Regions from separate parts of the Oceanobacillus sp. FSL W7-1304 genome, predicted to be linked through region 4. Evidence: riboswitches for the same ligand, from Rfam matches in the RefSeq annotation. Region 4 holds a riboswitch; each other region holds the start of a gene.
What was found. Region 4 has a riboswitch for thiamine pyrophosphate ahead of NYE61_RS10505 (lipoate--protein ligase family protein). Riboswitches for the same ligand answer to the same signal wherever they lie in the genome.
Positions count from the first base shown of each region.

Region 1: it holds a riboswitch for thiamine pyrophosphate, as region 4 does, so the genes downstream of both, tenA (thiaminase II) here and NYE61_RS10505 (lipoate--protein ligase family protein) in region 4, are expected to answer to the same signal.
Region 2: it holds a riboswitch for thiamine pyrophosphate, as region 4 does, so the genes downstream of both, NYE61_RS19335 (YkoF family thiamine/hydroxymethylpyrimidine-binding protein) here and NYE61_RS10505 (lipoate--protein ligase family protein) in region 4, are expected to answer to the same signal.
Region 3: it holds a riboswitch for thiamine pyrophosphate, as region 4 does, so the genes downstream of both, NYE61_RS20315 (thiamine phosphate synthase) here and NYE61_RS10505 (lipoate--protein ligase family protein) in region 4, are expected to answer to the same signal.

Region 1 is NZ_CP150211.1:2,677,460-2,685,338, reverse strand. It holds gene NYE61_RS13670 (Rrf2 family transcriptional regulator) at 33-473, shown strand; gene NYE61_RS13665 (type 1 glutamine amidotransferase domain-containing protein) at 537-1,052, shown strand; gene NYE61_RS13660 (glycoside hydrolase family 18 protein) at 1,196-2,482, opposite strand; gene NYE61_RS13655 (isochorismatase family cysteine hydrolase) at 2,547-3,080, opposite strand; gene tadA (tRNA adenosine(34) deaminase TadA) at 3,169-3,627, shown strand; RNA gene ffs (signal recognition particle sRNA large type) at 3,694-3,959, shown strand; TPP riboswitch at 4,145-4,247, shown strand; gene tenA (thiaminase II) at 4,447-5,136, shown strand; gene dnaX (DNA polymerase III subunit gamma/tau) at 5,339-7,021, shown strand; gene NYE61_RS13630 (YbaB/EbfC family nucleoid-associated protein) at 7,308-7,622, shown strand; gene recR (recombination mediator RecR) at 7,721-7,879, shown strand, end outside.
Region 2 is NZ_CP150211.1:3,905,231-3,913,109, forward strand. It holds gene NYE61_RS19320 (Gfo/Idh/MocA family oxidoreductase) at 1-737, shown strand, start outside; gene purU (formyltetrahydrofolate deformylase) at 843-1,742, shown strand; gene NYE61_RS19330 (sigma-70 family RNA polymerase sigma factor) at 2,382-2,921, shown strand; TPP riboswitch at 3,037-3,143, shown strand; gene NYE61_RS19335 (YkoF family thiamine/hydroxymethylpyrimidine-binding protein) at 3,240-3,848, shown strand; gene NYE61_RS19340 (ECF transporter S component) at 3,841-4,419, shown strand; gene NYE61_RS19345 (ABC transporter ATP-binding protein) at 4,416-6,080, shown strand; gene NYE61_RS19350 (energy-coupling factor transporter transmembrane component T) at 6,061-6,798, shown strand; gene NYE61_RS19355 (glutathione ABC transporter substrate-binding protein) at 6,975-7,879, shown strand, end outside.
Region 3 is NZ_CP150211.1:4,136,727-4,144,605, forward strand. It holds gene NYE61_RS20300 (AbgT family transporter) at 1-1,348, shown strand, start outside; gene NYE61_RS20305 (4Fe-4S binding protein) at 1,446-1,685, shown strand; gene NYE61_RS20310 (hypothetical protein) at 2,178-2,315, opposite strand; TPP riboswitch at 2,501-2,610, shown strand; gene NYE61_RS20315 (thiamine phosphate synthase) at 2,749-3,345, shown strand; gene thiO (glycine oxidase ThiO) at 3,342-4,451, shown strand; gene thiS (sulfur carrier protein ThiS) at 4,464-4,667, shown strand; gene NYE61_RS20330 (thiazole synthase) at 4,664-5,437, shown strand; gene NYE61_RS20335 (ThiF family adenylyltransferase) at 5,434-6,453, shown strand; gene NYE61_RS20340 (alpha-glucosidase) at 6,998-7,879, shown strand, end outside.
Region 4 is NZ_CP150211.1:2,069,059-2,076,937, reverse strand. It holds gene lipA (lipoyl synthase) at 974-1,918, opposite strand; gene NYE61_RS10505 (lipoate--protein ligase family protein) at 1,911-2,699, opposite strand; TPP riboswitch at 2,975-3,078, opposite strand; gene trpA (tryptophan synthase subunit alpha) at 3,214-4,011, opposite strand; gene trpB (tryptophan synthase subunit beta) at 4,011-5,210, opposite strand; gene NYE61_RS10490 (phosphoribosylanthranilate isomerase) at 5,561-6,166, opposite strand; gene trpC (indole-3-glycerol phosphate synthase TrpC) at 6,167-6,952, opposite strand; gene trpD (anthranilate phosphoribosyltransferase) at 6,953-7,879, opposite strand, start outside.

The DNA of each region.
Region 1 (7,879 bases), 610 kb from region 4:
TATTGTGAAGAAGTAAACGAGGTGATTCATTCATGCAATTAAAGAAGTATACGGATTACGCATTGCGCGTTTTAATTTATACAGGTACAAAACCGAATGATGAGCTTGCTAGTATTAAGGAAATCTCAGAGGTTTTTAACATCTCGCAGCATCATTTAGGAAAAATTGTCTTTGAATTGAACAAAATGGGCTTACTTGAAACGATTAGAGGGAGAAATGGTGGTATCCGACTGGCAAAGCCTGCATCGGAAATCAACGTAGGTTTACTTGTTCGGAGTCTCGAAAGTGATTTTAATTTACTTGAATGCTTTGATAAGGGAACAAATCATTGTGTGATTACCCCAGCATGTACCTTAAAACACGCATTGAATAAAGCCTTGCATGCTTTTTTTAAGGTGCTTGATGAATATACGGTTCAAGATCTAATTTCGAATGAAGAGGAATTGCGAGCATTAATGGGCATGGATCGGTGATGTTTTATTTTCCTTACAAAGGGAAGACTCTTTATGAATCAAATCATAAGGAGCGGATGAGCAATGGGTAAAAAAATAGCAACCGTCATTACCGATATGTTTGAGGATGTGGAATATACAGAACCAGCAGAGGCTTTTAAAGAAGCTGGGCATGAAGTAATCACGATTGAAAAAGAAAAGGGCAATAAAGTAACAGGGAAAAACAAGGAAACTACGTTAACGATTGACCATGGTATCGAGGATGTAAATGTCGATGATTTTGATGCATTATTCATCCCTGGTGGCTTTTCACCAGATATTTTACGGGCGGATGATCGTTTTGTTAAGTTTGCTAAAGGTTTCATGGATGCGAAAAAACCTGTATTTGCAATTTGTCATGGACCACAGCTGTTAATTACAGCGAAAGCGTTAGAGGGCCGAGATGCAACAGGCTACAAATCGATTCAAGTTGATATGGAGTATGCAGGAGCCAAGGTTGTCGATAAAGAAGTAGTCGTTTGTCAGGATCAGCTTGTGACAAGTCGTCAGCCAGATGATATTCCAGCTTTTAATCGTGAAGCTTTGAATCTGCTCAAGTAAGAATTAAAAGTGGGAGTCTATTGTTAGATAACGGAAAAGGAAACCACAATTAACAATATGTAAAAATAGGAAGACCGTCTCTAATCAAATGGAGACGGTCTTTTCGATCTTCTTGGCGATATTAATATCTAGTACATATTCTATTATAGTTTGGTTATCGTAAATTGATCGTCTAGTAAAAGCCAATTTTGTGGAAAGGCTAGACCTAGCTTCCAATATGCAATACCTAGTAGGTCGAGTTCACGAATCATATCGAATTTTGCCTGAATTGATCTGGCATCTTCAAACCATACCTCGTGTTCATTCCCCTCTGCATCTGTATACGTGAAAAATGGCGCCTGTGCGCTCGTGTCATATTGAATGACAGCATTATTTTCCCTGGCAATTGCAATCGCTTGCTGTGGACTTACGGCACGAGCAGCTTCTCCACCTTCAACAAAGGGTAACGTCCAATCGTATCCATATAAATTTTGGCCTAATAATATTTTATCTGCGGGAATAACTGTTAAGGCGTAATCAACAACATTACGAACTTGATCAATTGGCGAAACAGCCATCGGAGGACCGTAGCTATAGCCCCATTCATAAGTCATTAATACAACAAAATCTGCTATCTCCCCATGAGCAGCGTAATCGTGAGCTTCATACCACTGCCCTGTTTGAGTGGCGCTTGTTTTTGGCGCGAGTGCAGTAGATAAGAGTAAGCCTTCCTGAGAAAATCGCTCCTTTGCTTTACGCAGAAATGCGTTGTATGCTTCCCGATCATCAGATGGCAGAAATTCAAAGTCAAAGTGGATATCGGTAAATCCTTGTGTCTGCGCTGTGTTCACAATGTTATCCAATAGCGTATTTTGAACCGCTTGTACGGTTAAAATGATATGACCAAGCTCATCACTAAACCCAGGTCCTTCCAAATTTGTCACAACCATTGCCATTGCTGTATCTGTGTTTGCGGCAATCTCCTGTAGATTCCCGATGGGTGGTGAAGTCAATGAACCATCGCGATTGACTCGATAGCTAAATAATGCAAGGAAAGTTAGATAAGGAGAATTTTTAGCAGCAGCATTTTCCAAGGTTTCAGAAACCGTATCACCAAAGGGTTCAATATAAGCATACGATGTAATCGCGCGCTTAGCACGAGGCGGGATGTAAATCCGCAAGCCAATAGGAAGTGTCATCTCTGGTGAAATATTATTAATCGTTGCTAGTTCCTGATAGGTCATCCCAAATCGGTTGGCAATGGAATAAAGGCTATCACCTTGTTGAACAAAGTAAAACTGACCAAAAATGGGGATGACCAGTGCTTGCCCGATGACGAGATCATTTGGAGCATCTAGTTCATTGGCATTCGTAATGGCGACAGCAGTTGTATTATATGTATTAGCGATTGAAGTTAATGTTTCCCCTTCTGTAACAACATGAATTTGCAAGAGAACTTCCTCCTTCAAAACAGTTTCTCATTTCAACTTATGTGAAGGAGGTCAGCTATATGACTTAAAGTGGGTCGATATTTGCCTTCATTACAGAACGGATTAAATATAATGCATAATCATTGTTCTCCTTTGCTTCGGATGCCATGCAATTTGCAGGAACGTGCATTCCAAATTGGTACATATACGCATCCTTGGCAGTAAAAAGAATGCAAATGTCTCCGGCAATACCAGCCATTAGGAGATGGCTTCGTTTTAAATCTGTAAGCAAAGATTGCAGTGGCGTCTGGAAAAAGGCAGAATGCTGTGGTTTAATAAGAAAGTAATCATCTTCCTCTGGTGCGAGTGCCTCAATAATTTCCTTGCTTCTATCATTTTTACAGTTTTCAATAATTTTATGAAAGTCTGCTTGCCATAATCCGTAATGGTCATTAACATAAATAGTAGGTAGATTTTTTTCTTTGGCGAATTTCTTCAGCTTAATGAGGTTCGGGAGGATTGCTTTCGTATTTCGATATAAATCATCACCGCCATCAAAGTCAAAATCGTTGATAATATCGACAAATAGTACAGCAGTGTTATTTAATGATGTATCCATTTATGAGTCTCCTTTATTCGGTATGACTACTTAACAGTATTTCCTCTTTTGGATTGATTCAAACTTTAAAACAAAGTGTTGTGATAATATGAGTGATGTAAAATTTATGGAAGCGGCAATTGAAGAAGCCCAAAAAGCTTTAACATTAAATGAGGTTCCAATTGGTGCGGTTATCGTATATAACGATGAAATCATTGCAAGGGGCTATAACTTGCGAGAATCCTCGCAAACGACGCTTTCCCATGCTGAGCTTGTTGCCATTCAAGAGGCAAATGAAAAGATTGGAAGCTGGCGACTAGAGGATTGTACGCTCTACGTTACATTGGAGCCATGTCCGATGTGTGCAGGCGCTATTGTCCAATCGCGAATTAAACGTGTTGTATATGGAGCAACTGATCCGAAGGCAGGATGTGCGGGCACATTAATGAATTTATTGAATGAACCTCGCTTTAATCATCAGGTTGAATTAACGGCAGGTGTTTTACAAACAGAGTGTGCTGCATTACTAACGGATTTTTTCCGAGCACTTCGAAAAAGAAAAAAATAGTCGGTAACCGGGCGCATCCGCTTTTGATGTTGCATTTTGTCGATAATTTCGCTATAATGGTAAATACCGTGCTAGGTGGGGAGGTAGCGGTGCCCTGTACTCGCAATCCGCTATAGCGAGGCTGAATTCCCACTCTAGGTGTGGCGATTTTATGGTCTGCCTTAAGGGAGTGGTGTTGACGCCCGGGTCCTACGCAACAGGAACCCATGAACCCTGTCAGGTCCGGAAGGAAGCAGCAGTAAGTGGAATTTTCTGTGTGCCGTGGGGAAGCCTAGGCCGAGCCATGAACTTAAGTAACGCATAGGGTCGTCACATCGAAAGTGGGTGCACGGCTACATAATGCAATCAAACACTCTTTTAAACGCTATAAAGCATTTGAAAGAGTGTTTTTAAATTCACCTAGAAAAAATCTTTCTAAGCTGCATGCCATATGGATAAGAGTTGGATGTTGGGATTTTTTTCGTACGAATTATTTTACTTTTATGAAAAAATGGAATAAGATAGAAATAGAATATAAAAAATCCACTAGGGGTGCCATTTGGCTGAGACAAGATTCATTTCTTGATCCCTTTGAACCTGAACTGGCTAGTACCAGCGTAGGGAAGTGGAGCTGGTGACGTATACATAATTCTGTAACTGTATATAAAACCACTCCATTTCGGGGTGGTTTTTTTGTTCTTCATTCTAAATTTATAGAAAGGAGATGTTTTGATGGATATTATTGCAAAAATAAGAGAAGACTAGCCGTTTATTTTTAATATTACCAATGAAGCTGTAGTAGAAGTAGGCTATTAAACAAAATTAGGGGAGGAATTTTCTATGCGTTTTTCAGAGTTATTGCGAGAGGCTACGAAAGAGAGTTGGAAATTAAGTCTAAATCATCCGTTTGTACAGGGTATTGTAAGTGGTGATTTGCCACTGGAAACATTCAAAAATTATATTCTGCAGGATATCTATTATTTGAAGCATTACGGCAAGGTGCATGCTTTTGCGGCTGCACATTCAGATGATTTTCATGTTGCTGCTAAGCTGGCAGAAAAAGCAAAGAAAACAGCAGAAGCAGAGCTAACAGTGCATAAGGAGCATGCAGGGATTTTAAAGATTACCAATGCAGAAATTGAGAATTTTAAACCTGCACCAACTGCCTATGCTTATACATCGCATTTGTACCGTGCATCGTTGTCCGGAAGTTTAGCTCAAATTGTAGCTGCAATGCTACCATGTTACTGGTTATATGCTGATATTGGTTTGACTTACAAGGACGCAAAACCGAAAGAAGAAATTTACCAAAATTGGCTGAACACGTATGGTAGTGAGTGGTTCCAAGAGTCCACACAGGAAATGATTGACCTGCTCGATGGATTAGCGGAAAAGGCAAGTGAAACAGAAAAAGAGAAAATCAAAGAGCAGTTTATTCTTGCGAAAGAATATGAGCTCGCATTTTGGGAGATGTCCTATACGTTTGAAACATGGCTTTCGGAAAAAGCAACGAATCCGGCATCTGTTTAAAATTATAAAAACCAGGGTGGCTGATGATATGCCATCCTGGTTTCTTAGTCCCATAGAACAAACAAATCTTCTACACCTATAACGAAATGTGACAGTAACTCCAGATGAATGTTACAAAAAATATATTTAACCCTGTTTTGGTTCACATTCACCCCTAAAATCGGGTATAATTAGAAATAGATCATAGAGGGGAATCTGTATTATGAGCTATCAAGCTTTATATCGCGTTTGGCGTCCAAGAACTTTTGAGGATGTCGTAGGACAAACACATATTACGAGAACACTGCAGAATGCGATTGTACAAGATAAATTTTCGCATGCTTATTTATTCTCTGGGCCAAGAGGAACAGGGAAAACAAGTGCTGCCAAGATTTTTGCCCAAACAATTAACTGTGAGCATGCACCAGTCAAAGAACCATGTAATGAATGTGATGCATGTCGTGGCATTTTGGATGGCTCGATTTCAGATGTTATTGAAATTGATGCTGCATCCAATACGAGTGTCGATGATATTCGTGAAATCCGAGACAAGGTAAAGTATGCTTCAAGCGCAGTACCATATAAAGTGTACATCATTGATGAGGTACACATGATTTCAATTAATGCATTCAACGCATTACTAAAAACGTTAGAAGAACCACCAAAGCATGTCGTCTTTATTTTGGCAACGACCGAGCCACATAAAATTCCATTAACGATTATTTCTAGGTGTCAGCGATTCGATTTTAAACCGATATCCAATCAGGCAATTGTAGATCGTATGCAAACGATTATGGAAGCAGAGAATATTTCTGTTTCGAAAGAGGCATTGGATACTGTTGCATTAGCAGCAGAAGGTGGAATGCGTGATGCGTTAAGTATTCTGGATCAAGCAATTTCCTATAGTGAGGACCAGGTAGAACTCGATGATGTGTTGGCTGTTACTGGTGGTGTTTCCCAGAAAGTGCTCACCGATATCGTAAAGGCCATGCATGAAAAAGATGTGGAACAGGCGTTACAGCTATTGGATGATTTGATCCAACGGGGGAAAGATCCTGGACGCTTTGTATATGATCTGATTTATTTTATGCGTGATCTATTGCTTTTCAAAAGTGCTCCATCGCTAGAAGGATTGTTGGAAAGAGCAAGAGTGGATGATAACTTCCTTGCACTTTCTGATTCTGTATCAACCTCATGGATTCAGAATGCAATTATCCAACTGAATCAGTGCCAACAAGAGATCAAGTGGACGAATAGTCCAAAGGTATTTATCGAAATAGCGATACTCACGATTACCAATCGTTATCATGCCGGGGAGCAGGCGACAGCTGATGTTGATTCAGAAGCAGTAACAAAACTGATGAGCAAAATGTCACAATTGGAAAAAGAGCTTACCAATCTGAAGCAGCAGCCTGCACAGCCTGTCCAAGCACCAGCTGCATCTGAGAAGAGAAGGCAACCTGCGAGAGGATCGAAAAATAGCTATAAAATCCCGTTTGAGCGAATTCGTGATGTGCTTGGAAAAGCAGAAAAGCCTGCATTAAAGCAAGTACAATCACAGTGGGCCAACTTTTTAAGTAAGCTAAAGCAAGTGAATGCACCTGCACATGCAACGATACAGGATAGTAAACCTGCAGCTGCATCCGCAGATTCACTCGTTGTCGCATTTAAATATGAAATCCACTGCTCCTTATTTTTAGATAATCGGGAGACAGTTGAATCCGTACTTACGAGTGTGATGGATAAGCAATTAACGATTATCCCAATTCCAGATAATGATTGGACACAGCTCCGTACGGAATATATAAGCAAACAAGATAAGCCTAAAGATGAAGAACAAGGAGATCCACTAGTGGATGAAGCTAGGAAGCTCTTTGGAGATGAATTACTGGAAATACATGATTAGGAAACAAAAGCGTAAGCGCCCGGTTAGCGACGTACGGACTGATCCGTAGGAGATAAAGGAAACATGCCCCTTTAGGGGTATGCCGATGTTAGGCGTAGCCTGATTTTAATCGGCCATCCTTTTATCTAGAGTCGTTGTTGACTTTCACCACAAGGGTATAAGTGCGACTAAGCCTCTGGCGCAGCCAATCGGCAAGTCTTGCTAGTCGTTGGGCGCTGGAGCTGGACTTGGCTGTTCCAGTATAAGGAAAAAAATAATAATGAATAATCTAAAGGAGGTATTTTCCATGAAGGGAAATATGAACAATATGATGAAGCAAATGCAAAAAATGCAAAAGAAAATGATGCAGGCACAGGACGAATTGCATGAAATGTCTTTTGAAGCATCAGCTGGTGGTGGAATGGTTACCATTACAGCAAATGGGAAAAAGGAAATTACAGATATTGCAATTAAAGAAGAAGTTGTAGATCCAGATGATATCGAAATGCTACAAGATCTTATCATTGCTGCAACAAATGATGTATTGAAGCAAATTGATGATAAAACGAACCAACAAATGGGACAGTTTACAAAAGGCTTAAACATGCCTGGTATGTTTTAATTAAAGGAAAAAATGGCAGGGGATTACGATCCCCTATGCCAAGTATAAGCACCCGGTTTAAAGCGGGTGCTTATGTTTTCGTGTAGGAGGCAGGCTTGATGTATTATCCAGAACCAATATCGAAGTTAATTGACAGTTTTACAAAATTGCCTGGCATTGGACCGAAAACAGCTGTCCGTCTGGCATTTTTTGTTTTGAATATGAAAGATGATGATGTGCTTAATTTTGCCAATGCATTAGTGAATGCCAAAAGAGAG
Region 2 (7,879 bases), 1.8 Mb from region 4:
TACAACACGGTAAGCACGTAATCTGTGAAAAACCTTTTACATCGACCATACGTGAAACCGAACAATTAATTGAACTGGCAAAACAAAAACAACGGATGCTTTTTGAAGCAATTTCCACGATCCATATGCCAAATTATAAATTAGTGAAAGAGCATATCGCTAGTCTTGGTGCAATTAAGTTCATTCAATGTAACTACAGTCAGTTCTCAAGCAGATATGAAGTATTATTAAGTGGAGAAACACCAAACATTTTTAGTCCGAAATTTTCCGGAGGTGCTTTGGTAGATATCAATGTATATAATCTGCACTTTGTAATGAATCTGTTTGGAAAACCGGAAAAAGTTAGCTACACAGCAAATAAACATGGAAATGGAATTGATACATCTGGTGTTGCGGTACTGTCCTATCCGAACTTTATCGCAGAGTGCGTCGGTGCGAAAGATACACAGAGTATGAATTTTGCAATGATTCAAGGCGAAAAAGGATATTTGAACGTAGTAAACGGTGCGAATGGTTGTCAAGAGGTTATGATTAAGAAGGAAAATCGCGAAATAAAGCTCAATACACAAACAAATGAAAATCGCCTTTATTATGAGGTAGCTGAGATGCAGCAAATTTTTGCTGCAAAGGATTTTGAAAAATGCTATGCGTTGCTCGATTATACAAAGTCAGTTGTTGAAGTGCTAGAGGCAGCGAGAAAAGACGCAGAAATTGTATTTGATGCAGATTTACGTTAAAAAGCGTAGGATGTCTTTGTTGAATTGCAAAATATAGATAATACTTGACTGTTTCCAATCAATTGCCTAAAGTAAAATGATATTCGAAAAATGAGGGGAATAGGAATGAACAGTTATTCGGAAGGTAAAATACAAGCGTTTCAAAAACAAAATGACAATCGTGCTCGGTTTTTAATTAAATGTCCAGATCAACCTGGTATTGTGGCGGCAGTTTCAAAGTTCCTTTATGAGCACAATGCCAATATTGTCGCATCTGATCAGTTTACGATGAACCCTGAAGGTGGGGAATTTTTTATTCGGATCGAGTTCGAATGTCCTGATTTAAAAGGGCAAATGGGTAAACTGGAGACAACGTTTCTTCCAATTGCAGAGAAATTCAATATGGAATGGAAAATCATGTATGTTCGTGATATTAAAAACATGGCGATATTTGTCTCGAATGAACCGCACTGCTTATTAGAGCTCCTTTGGGAATGGCAAAGTGGCGATCTAATGGCAAACATTGCACTTGTGATAAGTAATCATGAGACTGCTCGTGAGATGGTCGAATCGCTGGGCATTCCATTTTATTATATACCAGCGAATAAGGAAATACGTCATCAGGTGGAAGAAAAACAGAAGCAATTGCTTGAACAATATGAAGTCGATTTAATTGTGCTTGCACGTTATATGCAGATTCTGACACCAGATTTTGTAGGGCATTATGAAAACCGTATTATTAATATCCATCATTCATTTTTACCAGCTTTTATTGGGGCGAAACCATATGAGCGTGCTTATCAGCGTGGAGTGAAAATGATTGGTGCGACATCACATTATGTAACGAATGATTTGGATGAGGGGCCAATTATCGAACAGAATATTGGCAGAGTCGATCACCGTGATAATGGAGATGATATGAAAAAAATTGGCCAATCGATTGAGCGAAGTGTACTAGCTCGAGCAGTAAAATGGCATCTCGAAGACCGCATCCTTGTCTATAAAAATAAAACAATTGTATTTTAATCAAAGGGCCAGTTCTGATCATGAGCTGGTTCTTTTTTATAGCTTAATTTCGACTTGCAGATATTTTAGTCATTATAAAAATAACCTGGTTCTAAGCTCCATGGTATGAGCTAACTCCCCCACGAAATACTGCGGGCGGAAGCATTTTGAGAATACGGTCTCAGCCTCCTCTGGAAAGCTTCCCAGCAGACATGTGTGTCGGTTAATTTGGTTGAAAGAGCAAAAAGAATCTATCGATAAGAAAGCAGTCACGGTCGTTTTGGATGAAATGATGAGAAGAAACAGCCGAGGCGCGGATACTTAGAAACAAAAACAATCGAGTTAAGAAATTTTACGAAAAGGAAAGAGCCGGCATGACATGTTAATCTGCAAAAATCCAGTCAGTGAGCGCTCCAATGAGAATCGCAAGGTAAATCACATGTTTTCAATAATAACTCTCCCACATTTCTATTAATTACTTAAAGGAAAACACTTTATTAATAGGAACATTTGTTCTATAATGAAGGTGATTAGAAAAAGAAGAAATAACGGACTAGCATTCGTTAATCGTTTTATCTTTGTACCATCAAAGTGAACAGGGTTGTAAATCGAACGAAAAAGTCTAAAAGCCAATGTGTATTTTAGACGAGGAGGGATTGAATGACCAATAACAACGTAACATTTGAAGAGATTGTTGAACAAAATGAGCGAAGAATTCACTATCATATCCATCGATTAAATATTAGAGACACCGAACAGGAGTTTTTTCAAGAGGGTTTAGTGGCGATGTGGAATGCATACGAGAAGCATCAACCAGATAAAGGCCCATTCGCAACATACTTCAACTATATAATTCGCAACCGTTTGATAGATTTAATACGTAAGACAAATAGAGAGAAGGAAAAGCAGATACTTTTGAATATTGAACAGAAAAGACTTCTCCATAATAGAAATTGTTATCGTAGTCATGTTATTTGCTATCCAATGATGATAGCTGAAAAGCCGATAACTGATGAGATTTTTTGGGAACATGTGAAAAAACAACTTACCGGAAATCAATGGAAATGGGTAACCTATTTTATTATCGAGAACATGTCTGTTAAAGAAATTGCTGAACAAGAAGGTGTTTCGATGGAGGCTGTAAAAAGCTGGGGAAAAGAGGCTAGGAGAAAGTTAAAATGTGGAGTGGCTAGATATTAGTAAAAGGATATATAGTCTAATGGGTAACGTATTCAATTACTAAATTTTAAAAATAATAAGTGCTTTACAATAAATCAAGCCTGTGGTATCTTGAAGACAGAAAACTTCATCATTATTTTTACGCTAGGGGAGCTGTGAAAGCGGCTGAGAAGAACTGGATTGTTCTGACCCTTTGCACCCGAACTAGATAATACTAGCGTGGGGAAGTGTAGTCAATCTGTATATCTTTCTATTGATATCGATATATACATGTAGACTGCATTCCCCAGGGATGTAGTTTTTTTGTTTGGAAATATATATAACAAGGAGGAATTTACAATGGTACATCAAACTTGTACGGAAAGTGATATTGCAGGAGCTAGTTTTTCAATTCATCCGATGAGTGATCAGTTTATCGAGATTATTAAAGATGCTTTAGAGGAGGCAGATACATCGAAGGTTCATATGGATACAGATGATGTAACAACAACTGTAAGAGGAAAGCTGACACATGTTTTTGATGTGACAAAGGCGATATTTGCTCATGCAGCAAAAAGTGGGAAACATGTTGCATTTGAAGCTACGTATTCATTAGGATGTCCTGGGGATTCAATGGGGGAGGCTTATATGGCAGAAGATGAGATTCCGCTGAATGCAGAGCATGTCAAACATATAAAGCAGCGGGTTGCAGCAAAATTTTCCTTGTATCCATTGGGCGGCGGTAATTATATGGATGTAATTTACAGTCAAATTGAGGCAATGAAGCAATACGTAGATGTTAGTCACGCCCATTATGCTACACGATTAGATGGTGAAGCGATTGCAATATTTGATGGATTGGAAAAAGTGTTTAAAGCAACCGTTGAAGGCGGCTCAAGTCATACGGTAATGACCGTTTCGATGTCAGCGAACAGTCCATCCCATACAGGAACGAATCAAAATGAATAATTGGCGCTTTAAAGAAATAGTTGTATTAGCAGCCTTGTCCGTTGTGTTCGCAGTCGTCTATTTAGCTTTTTTGCCAGTTGGAGCAGTCTTAGTTGGTTTCTTTGGACCAATTGGCTATGACTTTATTTTTGGTATTTGGTTTATTGTTTCGATTATTGCAGCCTACATTATACGGAAGCCTGGGGCCGCATTTTTATCTGAAACGATAGCAGCTATGGTCGAAGTGTTAATCGGAAATGCTGTTGGGCCAATGCTCATTGTTACTGGAATGATTCAAGGTATTGGTGCGGAAGCTGTATTTGCAGCAACTAAATGGAAGAATTATTCGACTTGGGTATTAATGGCAGCGGGAATGGGATCAGCTGTCACCAGTTTTATTTATGGTTATTTCATGAGTGGCTATGCTGCTTTAGCTACAGGCTATGTTCTAGCAATGTTCATTATTCGACTAATTAGCGGAGCATTGATTGCTGGATTATTAGGAAAGGCATTGAGTGATGGACTAGCTAAAACAGGTGTGTTATCAAGCTTTGCTTTAGGAAAAGAATATCGGAGGAAAAATGCGGCATGAGTTTAATGGTAGAAGTAAAGCAATTCTCTTTAAAATTTGAATCGAATCCACAGGGGGACACCCTGTCCAATTTGAATTTTCGTCTAAATCATGGTGAAAGCTTATTGCTATTAGGTCCTAGTGGCTGCGGAAAAAGCACATTAACGTATTGTCTGAACGGACTATATCCTCGCGAATTAGATGGAGAAGTACATGGAGAAATTGTCATTAATGGAAAAACAGTGACAGCATATCGTCCGGGCGAAATTAGTCAGCAAGTCGGAGTTGTTTTCCAGGATCCAGAGACACAATTTTGTATGCTGACTGTTGAAGATGAAGTTGCCTTTGGATTAGAGAATATCGGCATTCCGCATGAATTTATGGAAGAAAAAATTAACCATGTTCTAGAATTAGTACAGTTGCTTGCGTTTAAAAAGTCTGCAATAAGCTCACTTTCAGGAGGGCAAAAGCAAAGATTAGCACTTGCATGTATTCTTGCATTAGAGCCTTCTTTATTAATTTTAGATGAACCAACAGCTAATCTAGACCCGATTGCAACAAAGGATGTGATTCAGACCATCCAATCGATACAAGAAAAAACAAATTGCTCTCTTATTATTATTGAACACCAGCTGGATGGCTGGACAGAGCTAACAAATCGCTGTCTTTTATTGAATCGAAACGGTGAGATATTTTATGATGGTGATTTAAGAAATGCCATTGCGTGCAGGCTAGAAGAGTTGGAAGAACAAGGTATTTGGCTACCGAAAGTAACGCAATATTTCTTGAAAAACAGACCGCAAACAGAGCGGGAATTACCACTTACCGTAGGAGAGATAAACCCTTTTTCATTATTCGAGAGTAAAAGAGTGAATACAGCAAGTATACCCTCTGAAGCAGGTTTACCCTATGTAAAAGCTTCTCATATATCATGGAAGGTAGAACAGCAACCAATTATTCACGATATATCGCTAACGCTTTACCATGGTGAATTTATTGCAATTGTTGGGGCAAATGGCAGTGGGAAAACTTCTTTTTCTAGAATTCTAGCAGGTATTCAGCGGCCTACAAAAGGAAGCGTTTCTATAAAAGATAGAAAGATTGGAAGTTGGAAGGAGTCACAGTTACGGGAAGAAATCGGCTATGTTTTCCAGAATCCTGAGCATCAATTTATTGCAAACACGGTTTATGAGGAAATTGCATTTAGTCTTCGCTTAAAAATGGAAACGGAAGCAACAGTTAAAGAGAAAGTACAGGCAGTATTAGAAACATGTGGATTATTGCACTTACAACATGAGCATCCCTATACATTGAGCCAAGGACAAAAGAGACGTTTGAGTGTAGCAACAATGATTGTTGATGATCAGCCATTTCTATTGCTGGATGAACCAACTTTCGGACAAGATGCATCTTCCAATGCTCAGTTGATGGGACTATTACAAGGAAGATATAAATCGGGAGCAACAATTGCGATGGTTACACATGATATGGAATTGATTCATGATTATGCAACGAGGGTTCTAGTTCTCCACAAAGGCAGACTTGTTGCAGATCTCGCACCAGCGGAACTATGGGCGCAGCCAATAGAAAAATTGCATGATTGGCAGCTTGCATTACCAATTCAAGTTCAGATTCAGAACTGCTTAAAAAAGGAAGGTGATTATGCTGCTCAATCATCTTAATCCAAGCATAAAAGCACTAACAGTTTGTATATTAGTTGTACATTTGGCATTTGTATTTGAGCCGATGACCGTGTTTTTATTTTTGATTTGGACAATTGCGGCAACCTTTATTTTCGGTAAGGTAAATTGGAAAAAATATGTTCTCTATTTTCTTCCCTTTTTTATTTTTGCAATCGGAATGCTCTGGACAACAATTGCGTTTGCAGATACTTCGGAGCATACAAATAAGGTTATCAACATGCTCGGACTAACGTTGCCACTTGATTCATTTCTCGTTGCTTTGGCTCTTTCGCTGCGAATATTAAATGTTGCGGCACTATCCTTAATGTTTATTTTTACAACCAATATGGTTGATTTTATTTTAAGCTTGATCCAGCAGTTAAAACTTCCACCTAAAATTGCTTATGGAGTTTTAGCGGGATATCGATTTTTACCAATGATGAAGGATGAAATTAAAATAATCCATGCTGCCCATCAAGTCCGTGGTGTTAGCCAAGGCAAATCATTAAAAGATAAATTTTCAAAATATAAACGCTTTGCAATTCCGTTGCTGGCGAGTGCGATTCGAAAAGCGGAAAGAACAGCTGTTGCCATGGAATCAAAAGGATTTACAGGTGATCGAAATCGAACCTTTTACCGTCAGTTTTTTGTAACAAAGCGTGATCTTATTCTTCCTGGAATTCTACTCTTCGGATTTTGGGGAGCTTGGTTTTTATAAACTTTAACCCGTAATCAGTCTAATTGATTACGGGTTCTTTTTAAAATTCATTAGATTAATTATATAATTCCAACCAAAATACTTGTGATTGAAATGGAAATCAGTTATATTTTAAATTAGCATTTCTTTGAAATAGTGTAAAAATTGTCGACATGTAACTGGGGGGGGAGTTAGAAATGAGAAATTATAAAAAAGGATTTTTACTTTTCATCGTAATTTGTATGATGGGCGTGCTAGTTGCTTGTGCGGATGAACCAGGTGACGCAAATGGAACATCAGGAGATGAGCAGGAAGGTGCTGGAGGAGATCTTGTTATTGCCACTATATCTGATGCAGTGACACTGGATCCAGCAGGTTCGAATGATGTTCCATCACGTGATATACAATTTAATATCTTTGAGCGACTGATTAATCAGAATGAACAAATGGAATTGGAGCCAGGGCTTGCAGTCAGCTGGGAAGCGATTGATGAGACAACATGGGAGTTTCAATTACGTGAAAATGTAACATTCCATGATGGTTCAGCTTTTAATGCAGAAGTGGTAAAAGCAAATATTGATCGTTTGCTAGATCCGGAAGTTGGTTCATCTTCCTATAGTAGATTTGAAATGATATCCGAAGTAGAGGTGGTCGATGATTACACTGTACGAATTATAACGGAGTATCCGTTCTCACCATTGCCATCGAATTTAGCTCATGGCAGTGCTGGAATCGTTTCGTTAGAGCAAATTAAAGAAGACTACGAAGCAATGGAAGCAGGAGAAGATCCAGGAAGTGTTGTGAATCAGCATCCAATTGGAACAGGTTATTTTAAATTTGATGAATGGGCACCAGGTCAGCATGTTGTCCTTGTTAATAATGAAGATTATTGGGGAGAAGAAGCGGCTAAACTTGATTCCGTCACATTTAAAGTTGTGCCTGAAGATTTAACGAGACTTGCAGAGTTAGAGACAGGGGATTCGCATGTTACAAATCCGTTGAGTCCTTCTGATATTGCCCAGGTAGAGGGGAATGAAGAATTAACTGTCGTACGGCAGGACAGCTTAGGAATTGAGTTTCTCGGATTCAATGTTGAGAAAGC
Region 3 (7,879 bases), 2.1 Mb from region 4:
TGAGTCTGAGGTGCTCGCTATAAAAAGCTTGATCTCAGCTGAAGGGCTGCAATATATTTTAACATCGATGCTGGACAATTTTGTTGGTTTTACACCATTAGGGATTGTTTTAGCGATGATGCTGGGAATTGGCCTGGCTGATAAGGTAGGGCTTTTAGAGACTGGAATAAAGAGTACGATTCTAAAGGCACCAAAATCATTGGTTACATATGCAGTGGTTTTCACTGGTATTTTGGGGAATATCGCATCTGATGCTGCGTTTGTTATTATTCCACCACTGGCTGCAATGGTTTTCTATAATATTGGCAGACACCCTCTCGCAGGACTTGCTGCAGGATTTGCTGGTGTGGGCTCCGGTTTTACAGCTAATTTAATGATTACTGGCACGGATGCATTGCTATCTGGAATTTCAACGGAAGCGATTCGTACTGTAAATCCAGATCTCTATGTAACACCTGTTGATAATTGGTATTTTATGTTGACATGTGTGTTTATTTTAACTTTTGTTGGCGGATTTGTTACGGAAAAGATAGTAGAGCCACGCTTAGGTACCTATGCAGGTGGAGCAGCCAAAGAAGTAAAGGGAACAACTTCCTTGGAAATAAAGGGATTGCGTAATGCTGTGCTTGCGGGTGTTGCATATGTTGCATTAATTGTTACAGTAATTCTTATTCCTAGTTCCCCACTGACGAATGAGGAAGGCGGAATCATCCCTTCACCATTTTTATCTGGAATTGTGCCATTAATTTTGTTTTTGTTTATTCTAGTTGGTACGGTCTATGGGGTAACAGTAAAAAAGATTAAAAGCTCGAAGGATATCGGGACCTATATGGGAAATGCAATAAAAGACATGTCCGGATTTATCGTACTCGTATTTGCGGCAGCTCAATTTATCTCCTATTTCGAATGGACAAACATGGGAGCTTGGATTGCTATTAGTGGAGCGAACATGCTGGAATCCATTGGTTTAACAGGAATTGCTGTTATATTAGGGTTTGTTATTTTAACAACACTATTGAACTTGTTTATATTTAGTGGATCTGCACAATGGGCGTTAGAAGCACCTATTTTTATACCGATGTTTTACTTTTTAGGATACAGTCCAGCATTTGTTCAAGCGGCATATCGAATTGCAGACTCATCCACAAACGTAATCACACCGATGAACCCGTATTTGATTATCGTGCTTGGATTTATGAAGGAGTATGATAAGAAAGCAGGAATTGGTACATTGATTGCATTAATGTTACCATATACGATTTTCTTTTTGATTACATTTACGATTCTTCTGTTAATTTTCTTCTACTTTGGAATTCCGTTTGGCCCAGGAGTAAGTGTTTATGTATAATGTTGTCGGAATTTCGAGTCAAATGGTTTACTTCAAGACGTTTAAGCATTATCATTTAATAGAGAGAAAGTGATGTATGTAAGGAGGTAAATCATAAATGGCTTTTGTAATATTGGATCCATGTGGACCGGAAAAGGCAGCAGAATGTGTGAGTGTCTGTCCGGTTGATTGTATAGAAGAGGGACCAGATCAATTTTATATTGATCCTGACATTTGCATTGACTGTGGTGCGTGCAAAGCAGTTTGTCCTGTTTCAGCGATCGAGGAGGAATACGATTTGACTCCTGATCAAGAAGTATTTTTAGAAAAGGCGGAAGAATTCTTCGCGAATAGATAGATTTATTGGATAGTAGACGAAATGTTCTAGAAGAAACGTCTATTTGTTCAACTAGCAGTGCTGTTAGATTGGCAGTGCTAAAAATATGCATTATAAATAGTCAACCCTGCTATTCACAGTAAAGAGTCACGAAGTGTATCCAGCTGGGTTGACATTTGTATTTAGTGGGAAAAAATCGGGTAGCAATATGCGAGGTTTGTACTGTATTACAGTTGCGTTTAGAAGATTGAATCTCATTAAGCTTCCTGGTATACCTATTTCGCGCTCATGCTTATTGCTTTTCCCAAAGAAGATTGTTATCTACTCTAATAATGTTTACTGCGTCTATAACCTCATGATGCCAGGTGTTATTCTTTTCTTTTATCGATGTGATATCCCAGCCCGCTTCAGTTTGTTATTCGATGTCTGATCCAACAGTTTTAACTAAAGAAGTAAGCATTTTTTCCATACAATTTAACTGTTCTGGACGCATCAATTGCGGAAGGTTATAGCTTACTTTTCATTTTTAACTTCTTCTGCCAAATTACTAGCAATCCACCGCTTTGCTGTCGTTTCATCAATTTCATATACTTTGCCTGCTCGCAGCAATTCACCATGATATGCTGTCTGTACGTTCATTTTTACTTTCATTATTTAAGACCTCTTTCTATTTTTTCTAGTTTTAGTATACATGAAAATGGTATTTTTTTGGTTCGAAAATAAAAAAGCTGTGTGAAATCTAGCCTACAACTCGTCTTTAAACTGTATTATTTGAAAAATCCAGACTTTGCAAATTTTTCTATTTGTGGTAAAGTAATGATAAGTAAATACGTAGCGTTATTCACTAGGGGAACCCTTGATAAGGGCTGAGAAAAAAGTAGTTACTTTGAAACCCTCAAAACCTGAACAGGCTAGCACCTGCGTAGGAATGTGGCAAGGGCAAATTGTATTGTTAGTTTCATTATACAAATACGATACCACTTTCTGTGTGCAGGAAAGTGGTTTTTTTGTGTGCATAAAAGCTGTAATTGCATTATTAGGTAATGATTCTTGATGAAACCTGAAAGAAAGGGGCGGGAGTTTGATGAAGCTAATTGCTGTAACCGCAGATAGCATGACTGTTGAAAAGCTAACAGATACCATTATTGACATCATCGACGAGATTGATTTTCTCCAAATTCGTGAAAAGTCAAAAACAGCCCGTGAAATTTTGCAGCTACTAGATTATCTGCAAATGAATGGGGTTGATAAAGAAAAAGTAATTCTAAATAATCGGCTTGATATCGTACTGCTTAGTGACATCCCAAATCTTCACCTGCCAGAACATGGCTTACCAGTAAAAACAGTGAAGAAGCAATATCCGCATCTAAGAGTTGGTTGCAGTGTACATTCATTCGAAAAAGCGAAAGAAGCTGAAGCGGATGGGGCGGATTATATAATATTTGGTCATTGTTTTGAGACAAGCAGTAAAAGGGGAATACCTCCAAATGGAATTTTGCCAATTGAACGAATGAAAAGAGAAATTCACATCCCAGTTTATGGTATCGGAGGAATTTCATTAGAAGAGGTGCCGTTAATGAAACAGACAAAAGCAGATGGAATTGCAATCATGTCCGGTATTTTCCATGCCGATGCACCAAACGTGATGATAAAAAAATATAGGGAGGCAATTTCAAAGTGAAACAGCATTATGAAGTAGTCGTAATTGGTGGTGGTATTATTGGTTGTTCGATTGCCTACTACTTAGCGAAAGAAAAGGTTGATGTTGCGTTATTTGAAAAAGGACAAATTGGTTTGATGACTACAAGTGCTGCGGCTGGTATGCTCGGTGCTCATTCTGAAAGCAATGGCGAGGATACAATATTTTCGTTTGCCAGATCGAGTCAACAAGCATATCTCAGGTTGAAGGATGAGCTTTATCAATTAAGCGGCATTGATATTGGATACAAAGAAGGTGGAATATTAAAGCTTGTATTTTCAGATACAGATAAGCATCAGCTTACTCCGCTTCTGAAGCAACCAACTGCAGAATGGTTGGATAAAGAAGAAGTAAAGAAAAGGGAGCCATTGATTGCTCCAAATATATTAGGAGCAGCATATATAAAGGATGATGTGAGTGTTATACCAGATCAAACCTGTGAAAGCTTTGCTAAAAGTGCTCGATCCCTTGGTGCATCCATTATGGAAAGCAACGGTGTTTATCAAGTGGAAAAGAAAGATGGCAACTATCTTGTCCGAACAATGCATGGTGATGTCGAAGCAAATTATGTTGTCTTTGCTACAGGTGTATATGGTAATGGGCTATTTAGGCAAATTGGATTAGATGAAGAGCTCATACCAATTAAAGGTGAAAGTTTAATCGTTCATAGTGAACAGCATGTATTAGAGTATACCCTATTTCATGAAAGCTGTTATATCGTTCCTAGAAATAATGGAAAGCTTGTTATTGGTGCAACCATGATCAAGAAGGATTGGAGTGATACTGTAAGCCTTGAAGGAATCAAGTTTTTAATTGAAAAGGCAAAAGCCATGATTCCATCTGCAATCGAATGGAAAATCGATCACGTTCAGGCAGGATTGCGACCAGGCACGTTTGATGGCAACCCATTTATCGGAAGGCATCCAGAGGAAGAAAGAATACTCATTGCTTGTGGGCATTACCGAAATGGAATTTTACTTGCTCCAGCAACAGGGGAAATGATTCGTGATTTTGTTGTTGGAAAAGACATAAATAACGGATGGATGCAGACATTTCGTGTAGATCGTCGTCAAAGCATAGTAGTTTAGGAGGTGATAAAAATGAAATTTCAGCTGAATGGGAAACAGGTGGAACTTCCAGAGGTAGTGGATTCAGTCGGAGAGTTGCTGGCACACTATCAATTACAATCTCGGATTGCTGTCGTAGAGGTAAATAAGGAAATTGTTATGAAGGAAGAATACGAAACAAAAAGGCTTTTCAATGGGGATATCGTAGAAATTATTCATTTTGTAGGAGGCGGATGATTATGTTAACCATTGCTAATCGTACTTTCCAATCTCGTTTATTATTAGGCACAGGGAAGTACCCATCATTTGAGGTTCAAAAAGAAGCAGTAGCAGTATCGGAAACAGAAATTTTAACGTTTGCTGTTAGAAGGATGAATATTTTTGAAGCAAGTCAGCCAAACTTCTTGGAACAATTGGACTTAACTAAATATACGTTACTTCCGAATACAGCTGGAGCAAGTACGGCCGAAGAGGCTGTTCGTATAGCGAAACTTGCAAAAGCGTCTGGTTTATGTGACATGATTAAGGTGGAGATCATTGGGGATAAGCGCACGCTTTTGCCAGATCCAATAGAAACTTTAAAAGCATCCGAAATGCTCCTTGAGGAAGGGTTTATCGTGCTGCCATATACGTCAGATGATGTTGTTTTGGCGAAACGTCTGGAAGATTTGGGAGTTCATGCTGTTATGCCAGGTGCAAGTCCTATTGGTTCGGGAAAAGGAATCATTAATCCTTTAAATCTAGCATTTATTATTGAACAATCCAATGTACCCGTAATTGTTGATGCGGGAATTGGATCTCCTAGGGATGTGGCATATGCAATGGAGCTTGGAGCAGATGGAGTGCTTTTAAATACTGCGGTTTCTGGAGCAAAAGATCCAATCAAGATGGCGAAAGCTGTAAAATATGCGCTGGAAGCTGGCAGGCTGGGGTATGAAGCGGGAAGAATAGAAGAAAAAGACTATGCAGTGGCAAGCAGTCCGACAACAGGGATGGTAGGAACGTGAAGACACGCTACTCTCGCCAAGAATTATTTTTAGGAAAGAAATCGCAAAAGAAAGTAGAATCTGGAAGTGTTATTATCATCGGAGCAGGTGCATTGGGTTCCAGCAGTGCAGAAATGCTTGCAAGAGCAGGTGTTGGTAAACTAACAATTGTTGATAGGGATTATGTTGAATGGAGTAATCTACAACGACAGCAATTATATAGCGAGGCGGATGTCCGGGATAAGCTTCCTAAAGCATTCGCTGCAAAGAAGAGGCTTGAGCAAATCAATAGTGGGATAGATATTAACAGTCTTATTGAAGATGTCCACGGTTTAAATATTGAAGAAATGATAAAGGGTCATGATGTTATTCTCGATGCTACGGATAATTTTGAAACGCGTCTAATCGTAAATGATGCAGCTGTAAAACATGACATTCCATTTATCATGGGGGCATGTGTTTCGAGTTACGGTTCCACATTTCCAGTTATTCCAAATGTCACACCTTGTTTGCATTGTTTACTAAATCATTTACCGGTGGATGGCATGACGTGTGAGACGGTAGGGGTGATCAGTCCAATTGTTCAAATGGTTACTGCAACACAAGTAACCTATGCTTTAAAAATTTTAACTGGAGCCCAGATATCGCCGGTGCTCAGGTCGCTTGATATGTGGAAGGATGAAAAGGCTGAAATAGATGTGACACGTCTTAAAAATAGCCATTGTCCAACATGTGGGGAGCAACCAACGTATCCTTACTTGAAATTTGAGAATCAAATGAAATCTGATGTGTTATGTGGAAGAGATGCGGTGCAAATTCGGCCTGCTACTTCAAGAGTGTTTGAATTAAACGTCTTCATGGATAGGTTAAAAGGAAATGCAACAAACCTATTAATCAATCCTTTCTTACTTTCCTGTGTTTTTGGGGAATTTAGGATTGTTTTCTTTCGGGACGGACGTGCAATTGTACATGGAACACATGATAAAAGAATAGCCCGTTCCGTTTACTCTCGACTTTTGCAGTATTATTCAGCGTAAAATAAGCGTTTCTTATAGCCTTGGACTTGACCGTGTGTTTAAAGTTCAGGGCTATTCAGTGTAAGTTCATTTTAATGTTCGTAAAGCTTTCGCTAGCCTCCAATATTTCACCCACCATTGATTAATTTTTCTATAAATGTGCAATCGTTTTCCTGTAATACTCCCTTATTTAAATGACATCTTTTTTTAGGTAATCTTGCTAAATAGCAATATTTAATCTAGATACTATTTAAAAACAATTGCCCTTTTATATTTATCGTGCTACTATTGTAATCGAAGCAATTAGTGCAAACGTTTTCGCTGGTGTTGCACAGTTGCAATAACTAGCTTTTTAATATTGTATGTGAAAGCACTTGAATTCATTGAGCACGTTAGTGAATTGAGTTGAAGGTTAAGAGCCCGGCAAAATCTATCAGAAATTACCATACGTCAGCTAATAGAAGGTATACGCTATGATAGAAGAGGTTTACCATTTTCTGCATTTTATCGACATGTGGAAACTTAAAAAATCATTTGAATCAGCAATAGAAAAAGGGGGATAAAAATGAAGAAGATATGGTGGAAAGAAGCAACCGCTTACCAAGTATATCCGCGAAGTTTTATGGACTCAAACGGAGATGGCATCGGAGATATCCAGGGAGTTATTTCTAAGCTTGATTACTTGAGGGAGCTTGGTATTGATGTGATTTGGATAAGTCCAATCTATCAATCTCCAAATGATGATAATGGTTATGATATTAGTGACTATCAGGCAATCATGGATGAATTCGGGACAATGGCAGACTTTGATCAACTACTTGAAGCCGCTCATCATCGTGGAATGAAGCTAATTATGGATTTGGTTATTAATCATACATCTGATGAGCATTCCTGGTTTATTGAATCACGTGCTTCTAAAGGTAATTCGTATCGAGATTATTATATTTGGCATCCAGGTAAAAATGGTAAAGAGCCGAATAATTGGGAATCTATCTTTGGTGGTTCAGCGTGGGAATACGATAAAGAAACAAAGGAATATTATTTACATGTGTTCTCCAAAAAACAGCCAGACTTAAATTGGGAGAACCCAATTGTCCGTGAAGAGCTGTACACAATGGTAAATTGGTGGCTCAATAAAGGAATTGATGGGTTTCGAGTAGATGCGATTTCCCATATAAAAAAGGTTGCTGGATTCCCAGACTTGCCGAATCCGAAAAAGATGAAATATGTTCCTTCCTATAAAGGTCATATGAATCGACCGGGCATTCAAGTTTTTTTAGAGGAATTGAAGGAAAAAACCTTTTCTAATTATGACATTATGACTGTTGGGGAGGCAAATGGTGTACGTATGGACGAAGCGGAAGAGTGGGTCGGAGTGGAAAAAGGGAAATTCGATATGATTTTCCAATTTGAACATTTAGACCTTTGGGGTAAGCATACCGATACA
Region 4 (7,879 bases):
TATTTGTTTTGGTAAAATAACTAGGAAATTATAAAATTTGAATGCAGTGGGCAACTTAGTTACTCCAACTCCCCACAGTTCGGAGCGCAGTCCGTACGTCGCTAACCAGGCGCTTGCGCTTCTGTTCCTAACAGTTTGAAGAATGAGAGCGCCGCGGCAAGAGTTTGATTGGCGATAAGCAAGTGATCGCACAAAAACATTCTAAATCTAGCGTGATACATATACCGGTTTTTTTGAAGTTTACTGTTTGTCGATGACATTTATCTTTAAAGAAATCAACTAGATTTTTACCTCCATGCGTCAGTGGAATACCGTGTTCATTTACCGGCTGTAATAATTCAACTTCGACACAGCATGTATGTGGAATAAATCGTATTGCCCGTAAGACTGGTGTTTCGAGAGCAGCGAAAAACGCATCCTCGCAACATCCCTTTTTTTTCTTCTTGTACACACCGCTTGCAATAAATGGTTTAAGACTGCCTTTGTTAAATAGAATAAAGGGGATAGTTGTATTCCTATTTATACTATGATTTTGGGAATATAATTCTCTTATAGAGTCGTTGCAGCTACTGCTACAGTGCTTATTCCTATCAGCTACTTGATTCTGTGCGGCAACTATTTTCCTTACTACTTCACAAACACAGTCATTGTGACCGCATGAACAGTTAGGATAGCTCATAAACTACTGCTCCTTTCTTTGGTGATGTATTTACTATTAAGATATGCAGATATATTCACAATGCTTGTATAATAGTCTAATAAATTTATTTAAATGAAAATGCTGCACATGAAGTAGGTGTAGCTATAGTAAGAAAAGATAGTTTTAAAGTGGAGATAAAAGTTGCGATAGTATTTATTATTTCACTTTCCAAGAGAGGGGAGAGGATATTTGTTGGATGGAAGATCATGCTGTCGATAAATCCCCCTTAACCATTTTATAAGTGACCAGGGGGATTTATAAGTAGTCTGTTATTTAAAATTGAAAATCAACTTTTTTATTCTCTTGTGTTTCATAGCCTTTCATATACTTAATTCGTTTTTGTGCGGAAGATTGGCTTACTTGTTCATCCGCATGGTAAGAAGAGCGTACCAATGGTCCAGATTCACAATGCGAGAAGCCTTTTTCAAGTGCGATTTTTTTTAATTCTTCAAATTCATCTGGATGATAATATTTTTCAACATTTAAATGTTTTTTAGTTGGTTGTAAATACTGCCCAATTGTAACAATGTCCACATCATGTGCACGCAAGTCGTCCATTGCTTCAATGAGTTCTTCCTTTGTTTCTCCTAAACCAACCATAATACTGGATTTCGTAGGAATAGTTGGCGCAATTTCTTTCACACGTTGAAGCAGCTGTAGGGATCGGTCGTATCTTGCGATGGCTCGAACGCGTTTAGTTAATCGTCTAACGGTTTCAATATTATGATTGAATATATCTGGTTCACTATCCATAAGTGTATGTAAGCTTTCATAATCCCCTTTCATATCGGATGGCAGGACTTCAATTGTGCAGCCTGGATTCTGATGGCGGATTGCCCGTACAGTATTGGCAAAAACTGCTGCTCCTCCATCTTCTAGGTCATCACGCGCGACCGCTGTCACAACAACGTGTTTTAACCCCATAATGGAAACGGAATCAGCAACTCGCTTTGGTTCGCCTAAATCAAGCCCACTTGGAAGACCTGTTTTAACCGCGCAAAATCGGCATCCTCGTGTACACGTATCACCTAGAATCATAAATGTTGCTGTCTTACGCTCACTCCAGCATTCATAAATATTTGGGCATTTTGCTTCTTCACATACTGTGTTTAATCGCTTATCGCGCATTAAATGCTTCAATTTTTTATAGGATTCATTTGTATTGATTTTTGTTTTTAGCCATTCTGGTTTACGAATATATTCTGCCTGTTTAGCCAATGCTAGCACGCTCCTTATTTGAGTTAATATTCCATGCTCTCGTTTCATATTTTGAATGTGCTAATTGCTGCACTTCTTCCCATTGGGTTTCTGTTAATTGCAAAGGGTGGAGTTCTAGATCTAATCCTTTTTTGAATCCTTCTTTGAATGCCTGTGTTAACATGTCATAATGATGTTCTCGATTCGTTAATTGATTAATTGTAACCGCTTTTTTGGAAAATGCGGCTCGACTTCGTTCCCGTATCCGTCCGGAAGAAAACAGGAATAAATCAAAAAGCATCTCCGTATCCATACTCATTGGAATCGAACCGTGTTGCATGAGGACACCCTTTTTCCTTGTTTGCGCATTTCCGGAAAGCTTTTTGCCGTCTACAACCATTTCGTAGAAGGCTGGTTTCTCAAAACATATTGCTGTTCTCCCTCTGGCGCTATCTCTGTCTAAAATGGCATATTCAGCTGGAATACCTAAGTTAAGATACCCTTCAAACACCCCTTTAGATAGTACGTGGTATGCTTCTTGAACGGATACAGGAATATCTGGATCATTCTCAGAAATAACAAGGCTATACGTTAGCTCATCGTCATGAAGGACTGCACTGCCACCAGTTAAACGACGAACAAATTGGCACCTGTGTCGTTCTATTGCATCGAAATCAATTTTGTTGTCAACCTTTTGAAAGTAGCCGACAGATAAACTTGGTGCTTTCCAGCCATAAAATCGTAATGTCGGCGGGATTTTACCTTCATGATGCCAGTTGATTAAGCACTCATCAAACGCCATATTCCACGAAGCATCTTGGAAGCCGGTATCGATAAAAGCCCAATGTTTCTTCAATGTAGACACCTCCGATGAAAAATTACTTTTTTGAGAGCTGCTAGCTACTGCGCCGATGATGTTAAAGACCTAGTGGTATTTCCCTGACCTCATGACGCAAACACCGTATTTCCTTTTACTAAGTTCATGCAGCGCTAACAGGACTACGCTTTTGCTAAAAAAAGACTGCATCAAATAGAATGCAGTCTTTGATAAATTTATCCAGCGATAACATATCCGATCCATTGTCGACTGCACATTCCCCACGCTAGTATTATCTAATTCGGGTTCAAAGGGTCAGGCGCGAAACGTCTTTCTCAGCAAAGCAGCTCCCCTAGTGCGTATTTATTTATTTGTTTATTCGAATTACATGCTAAGCTTACTGCTAATTGTGATAATTGTAAAGATAAATGCAACAATTAGCGTTAAGAATTTTTAAATTAGTACGCGTTCACATAGAAGCTATCTGGACATGTGTGTTTTACCGAACTTTTTGCCCGTTTGATTGAATACTTCCATTTATTAATTGCTGGATGTCCTTTAATTTTCCTTCGTGTAAAAGCTGGACAATTTTACTCCCAACAATGACACCATCACATGCTTTGGAAAGCTGTTGTGCCTGCTCAGCATTTGATACACCGAACCCTGCTAGGACAGGGATAGAGCTGTTTTTCTTGAGCAATTTCAAATAATCATGCACTTTCGTATCGTGTGTTTCACGTTCCCCAGTTGTTCCTTTCACAGCAACAGCATACAGAAATCCTTCTGAACGTTTTGCTAATTCTATTAAGCGTTCCTCTGAACTTGTCATTGCTGCAAGGCGAATAAAAGCAATGTTTTGTTCTTGCAGAGAACTAGCAATGATTCCTTCCTCTTCCATCGGGATGTCAGGTATAATGACGCCATCAACTCCCGCTTGTAAGCAATCTTTGGCGAATCGATCAATTCCGTAGGCTAGAATTGGGTTTAAATAAGTCATGATAACTATTGGAATTGAACGTCTATCTTTAAAGGTTGTTAGTTTATCGATAACCGTTGCTAAGGTTGTGCCATGTTTTAATGCACGTATACCGGCCTCTTGAATTATTGGTCCATCTGCTACTGGGTCGGAGAATGGGATACCAACTTCAATTGCTGCAGCCCCACAATTTTGTAAGAAATAAATCGTTTCTTCTAAGCGATCGAGCCCGCCGTCGCCTGCCATCATATAAGGAACGAAGAGTTTCTCATTCACCCTCGCCTTATCTTGAATTGCTTTTTCTAATTTTGCTTTACCCATTATATGTTCCCTCCAATCCGATCTTTCACCTGTTCGACATCTTTATCCCCACGCCCTGATAAGCAAACGACGATGGTCTCGTCTTGCGGCATTTCTATTGCAAGCTTCATTGCATATGCAATTGCATGTGCGCTTTCCAATGCAGGAATAATTCCTTCAGTTTTGGATAGAAATTGGAAAGCTTCAAGTGCTTCATCATCTGTAATGGATGTGTACTTTACCCGATTTATTTCATGCAAATGGCTATGCTCAGGACCTACTCCAGGATAGTCAAGACCAGCAGAGATGGAGAATGCTTCCTCGATTAACCCTTCCTTATCTTGTAGTAAGTAAGTTAATGTTCCATGTAATACACCGACATCGCCACCGGTTAAAGTTGCAGCATGCTGATTTGTATCAAGACCAGCACCACCAGCTTCTACACCGAATAGCTTTACATCTTTATCCTCGATAAATGGGTGGAACATTCCCATTGCATTACTACCACCACCGACGCAAGCAATGATTGCATCTGCTAGTTTACCAGTTTGATCGAGGATTTGTTTTTTTGTCTCTTTCCCGATAATAGATTGAAGATCACGTACGATTTTAGGAAATGGATGCGGACCAACAACGGATCCGATAATATAGTGGGTATCATCAACATGATTAACCCAATAACGCAATGCTTCATTAACCGCATCCTTCAGCGTTCCGCTACCTTGTGAGACTCCACGTACTTCAGCTCCTAACAGTTCCATTCGAAATACATTCAGCTTTTGTCGACGAATATCTTCTTCACCCATAAAGACAACACATTCTAATCCGAGTAATGCACAAACAGTTGCCGTTGCGACACCATGCTGGCCTGCACCTGTTTCAGCAACTACTTTTTTCTTTCCCATTCTTAATGTTAGTAATGCTTGCCCAATCGTATTATTAATTTTATGTGCACCTGTGTGATTTAAGTCTTCTCGTTTTAGATAGATGTTAGCACCACCAAGTGATTTGGTAAGTTGCTCGGCGTAATATAATGGTGTTTCCCGCCCAACATATTGCTTCAAATAGTAGTTTAACTCCTGGATAAATTCTGGATCGTTCATTGCTTTCTCATAGGCTTCTTCTAATTCAATGACGGCTGGCATTAATAACTCGGGGACAAATTTCCCTCCAAATTGTCCATACTTACCTGCTTTGTTTGGCATTGTATAAATTGACATATATTACACCTCGTTTATCATTTATAAAAGTTTAGTTAACTATAAATCACTGTACAAAAACCGCTCTCTAATATTATGACATCATCTCAACGCGCTAAAGCACCATCCTCAAGTATTAAGACACCATACCGCGCGCTAAAGCACCATCCTCAAGTATTAAGACACCATGCCGCGTGCTAAAGCACCATCCTCAAGTATTAAGACACCATACCGCGCGCTAAAGCACCATCCTCAAGTATTAAGACACCATGCCGCGTGCTAAAGCACCATCCTTAAGTATTAAGACACCACCTCCGCCCGCAAAAGAACCAACCTCTTATTTTATAGCACCATACCGGCTTGCAAAGGAACTAACGCTCCACCCACTCATTCAATTTAGCATTTCTTATAAATTGCTCTATTTTATTAAGGTCTTTTTCTTTATTTGTTTCCACACCACTGGATACATCAACGGCAGCTGGCCTGACAGTGTTTATTGCTCTTGTAACATTCTCCGGAGTAAGTCCGCCAGCTAGCATGATTTTTGCCCGGTTGATGGATAGCTGATCAGCTAAACTCCAATCGAAGGCAATGCCGCTTCCGCCTCTCCATGAATCTAGTAAATAATAGTCGCATGGATAAGAGCGAATGGCAGGTAGTGTTTCTTTATTAACCGGAAATGCTTTAATAATTTCATACGGCAGCTGCTCCGCTACCTCTGGAGGTTCGTCTCCATGTAATTGAATGGTATCTAAGCCAACTGTTTGAGCGGTCTCCTTCATTGTCTCCACCGTTTCATTGACAAAAACACCAACCTTTTTAACGGAAGCAGGGAGGGAGCTTGCAATCATCGCAGCTTCCTCAGGGGAGATTTTTCTCGAACTCTCGGCAAATACAAATCCGATATAATCTGCCCTGGCCTTTACTGCCGCATTGGCTGCATCGATTGTTTTAATGCCGCAAATTTTGACGAGCATTTAATTCGCCCCTTTCACTGGTAGTGGAATTTTCAGCTGTTTGAAGGTTTCATCTACGTTGTCTGATCGCATCAGTGTTTCACCGACGAGAACAACATTAGCCCCTGCATCAGCAGCTCGTATTACATCCTCCTTTGTTTTCATTCCACTCTCACTAATTAGAATTGCATTTTGCTTTGTTAGCAGAGAAGCGAGCTTCTCTGTTGTCCCAAGGTCGACTTCAAATGTTTTTAAATTACGATTATTGATTCCGATAATCTCCGGATCTACTTCTAATGCTGATTTCAATTCTTCTTCATTATGAACTTCACAGAGTACCTCTAGGTCAAGACTTGTTGCATAGTTGTATAATTCAGTAAATTGTTCCTTGGATAAGGCGGCAACGATGAGCAAAATAATGTTTGCCCCAGCGGCTTTTGCATGATCAATTTGAACCGGATCAATGATAAAGTCCTTACATAAAATCGGAACGTCTACAGCTTCTCGAACAGCTCGTAAATCGTCCATCGATCCATTGAAAAAAGGTTCATCTGTCAGTACAGAAATAGCAGCGGCCCCAGCTTGTTTATATTGTGTTGCTTGTTTAACGGGGTCTACATTCATATGAATGGCTCCTTTTGATGGGGAGGAACGTTTGATTTCAGCAATAATATTCATATGTGCTGCACCCTTGACTCTGCTTTTGAAAGTAGGTATTGGAGAGTGGTTTTTCTGCTCAATCGTTTTCGTTTTTAATTTGGCAACTTCTTTTGCCTTTTCGGTTAAAATTTTCTCTAAGAAAGTCATTTAATACACCCCACTTGGAATTTTTTTGCTGTATGCTACTAAATGCTGTAATCGTTCTAAAGCTGCGCCTGATTGGATGCTTTCGCGTGCTAATTCAATCCCCTCCTGAGGACTCTTTGCTTTACCATTTGTAAATAGTCCAAGTCCTGCATTTAATAAAACCGTATCCAAGTATGGTCCAGGGATCCCGTTTAAAACAGATTTGAGAATTTCCGCATTTTCCTTTGCGGCCCCACCGCGGATACTTTCATTTGGATAAATGGATAAGCCAACCGTTTCTGGATGGATTGTTGTTTCAGTGAGTTTCCCATCCTCGAGGATAATCAAGTGATTGTCTCCAGCTAGAGAAGCTTCATCCATTGACCCAGCTCCGTTTACAATAACTGCTCGGCGTCTGCCCAATTTCTTTGCTGCTTCTGCGATAATTGGCAGTAAATCTTTACGATATACACCAATCAGTTGGGTATCAAGCTCAATCGGATTTGTCAGTGGGCCAATTGCATTGAAAATTGTTGGCAGTCCCAAATGCTTTCGAACGACTGAAAAAGGGCGAAGTGCTTCGTGAACATGTGGAGCAAATAAGAATGCAATTTTATTTTCTGCAAGCATTTCACTAACATGCTCGTTGGAGAATGAGAGGGAGACGCCTAAATGTTCCAGTACGTCAGCACTTCCAGTTTTGCTGGAGATGCTCCGATTTCCATGCTTTGCTACTGTAACGCCAGCCCCGGCGATAACAAATGCCGAGGTGGTACTAATATTAAAACTATTGGACCCGTCACCACCGGTACCACAGTTGTCCATTGCATCTTGGATTGGACTCGTTTGATAGGAGGACTTGGCACGGATTACTTCAACAAGTCCAGTGATTTCGTCAGCAGTTTCTCCTTTAATCTGTAACGCCGTTAGAAATCCAGCTATTTCGGT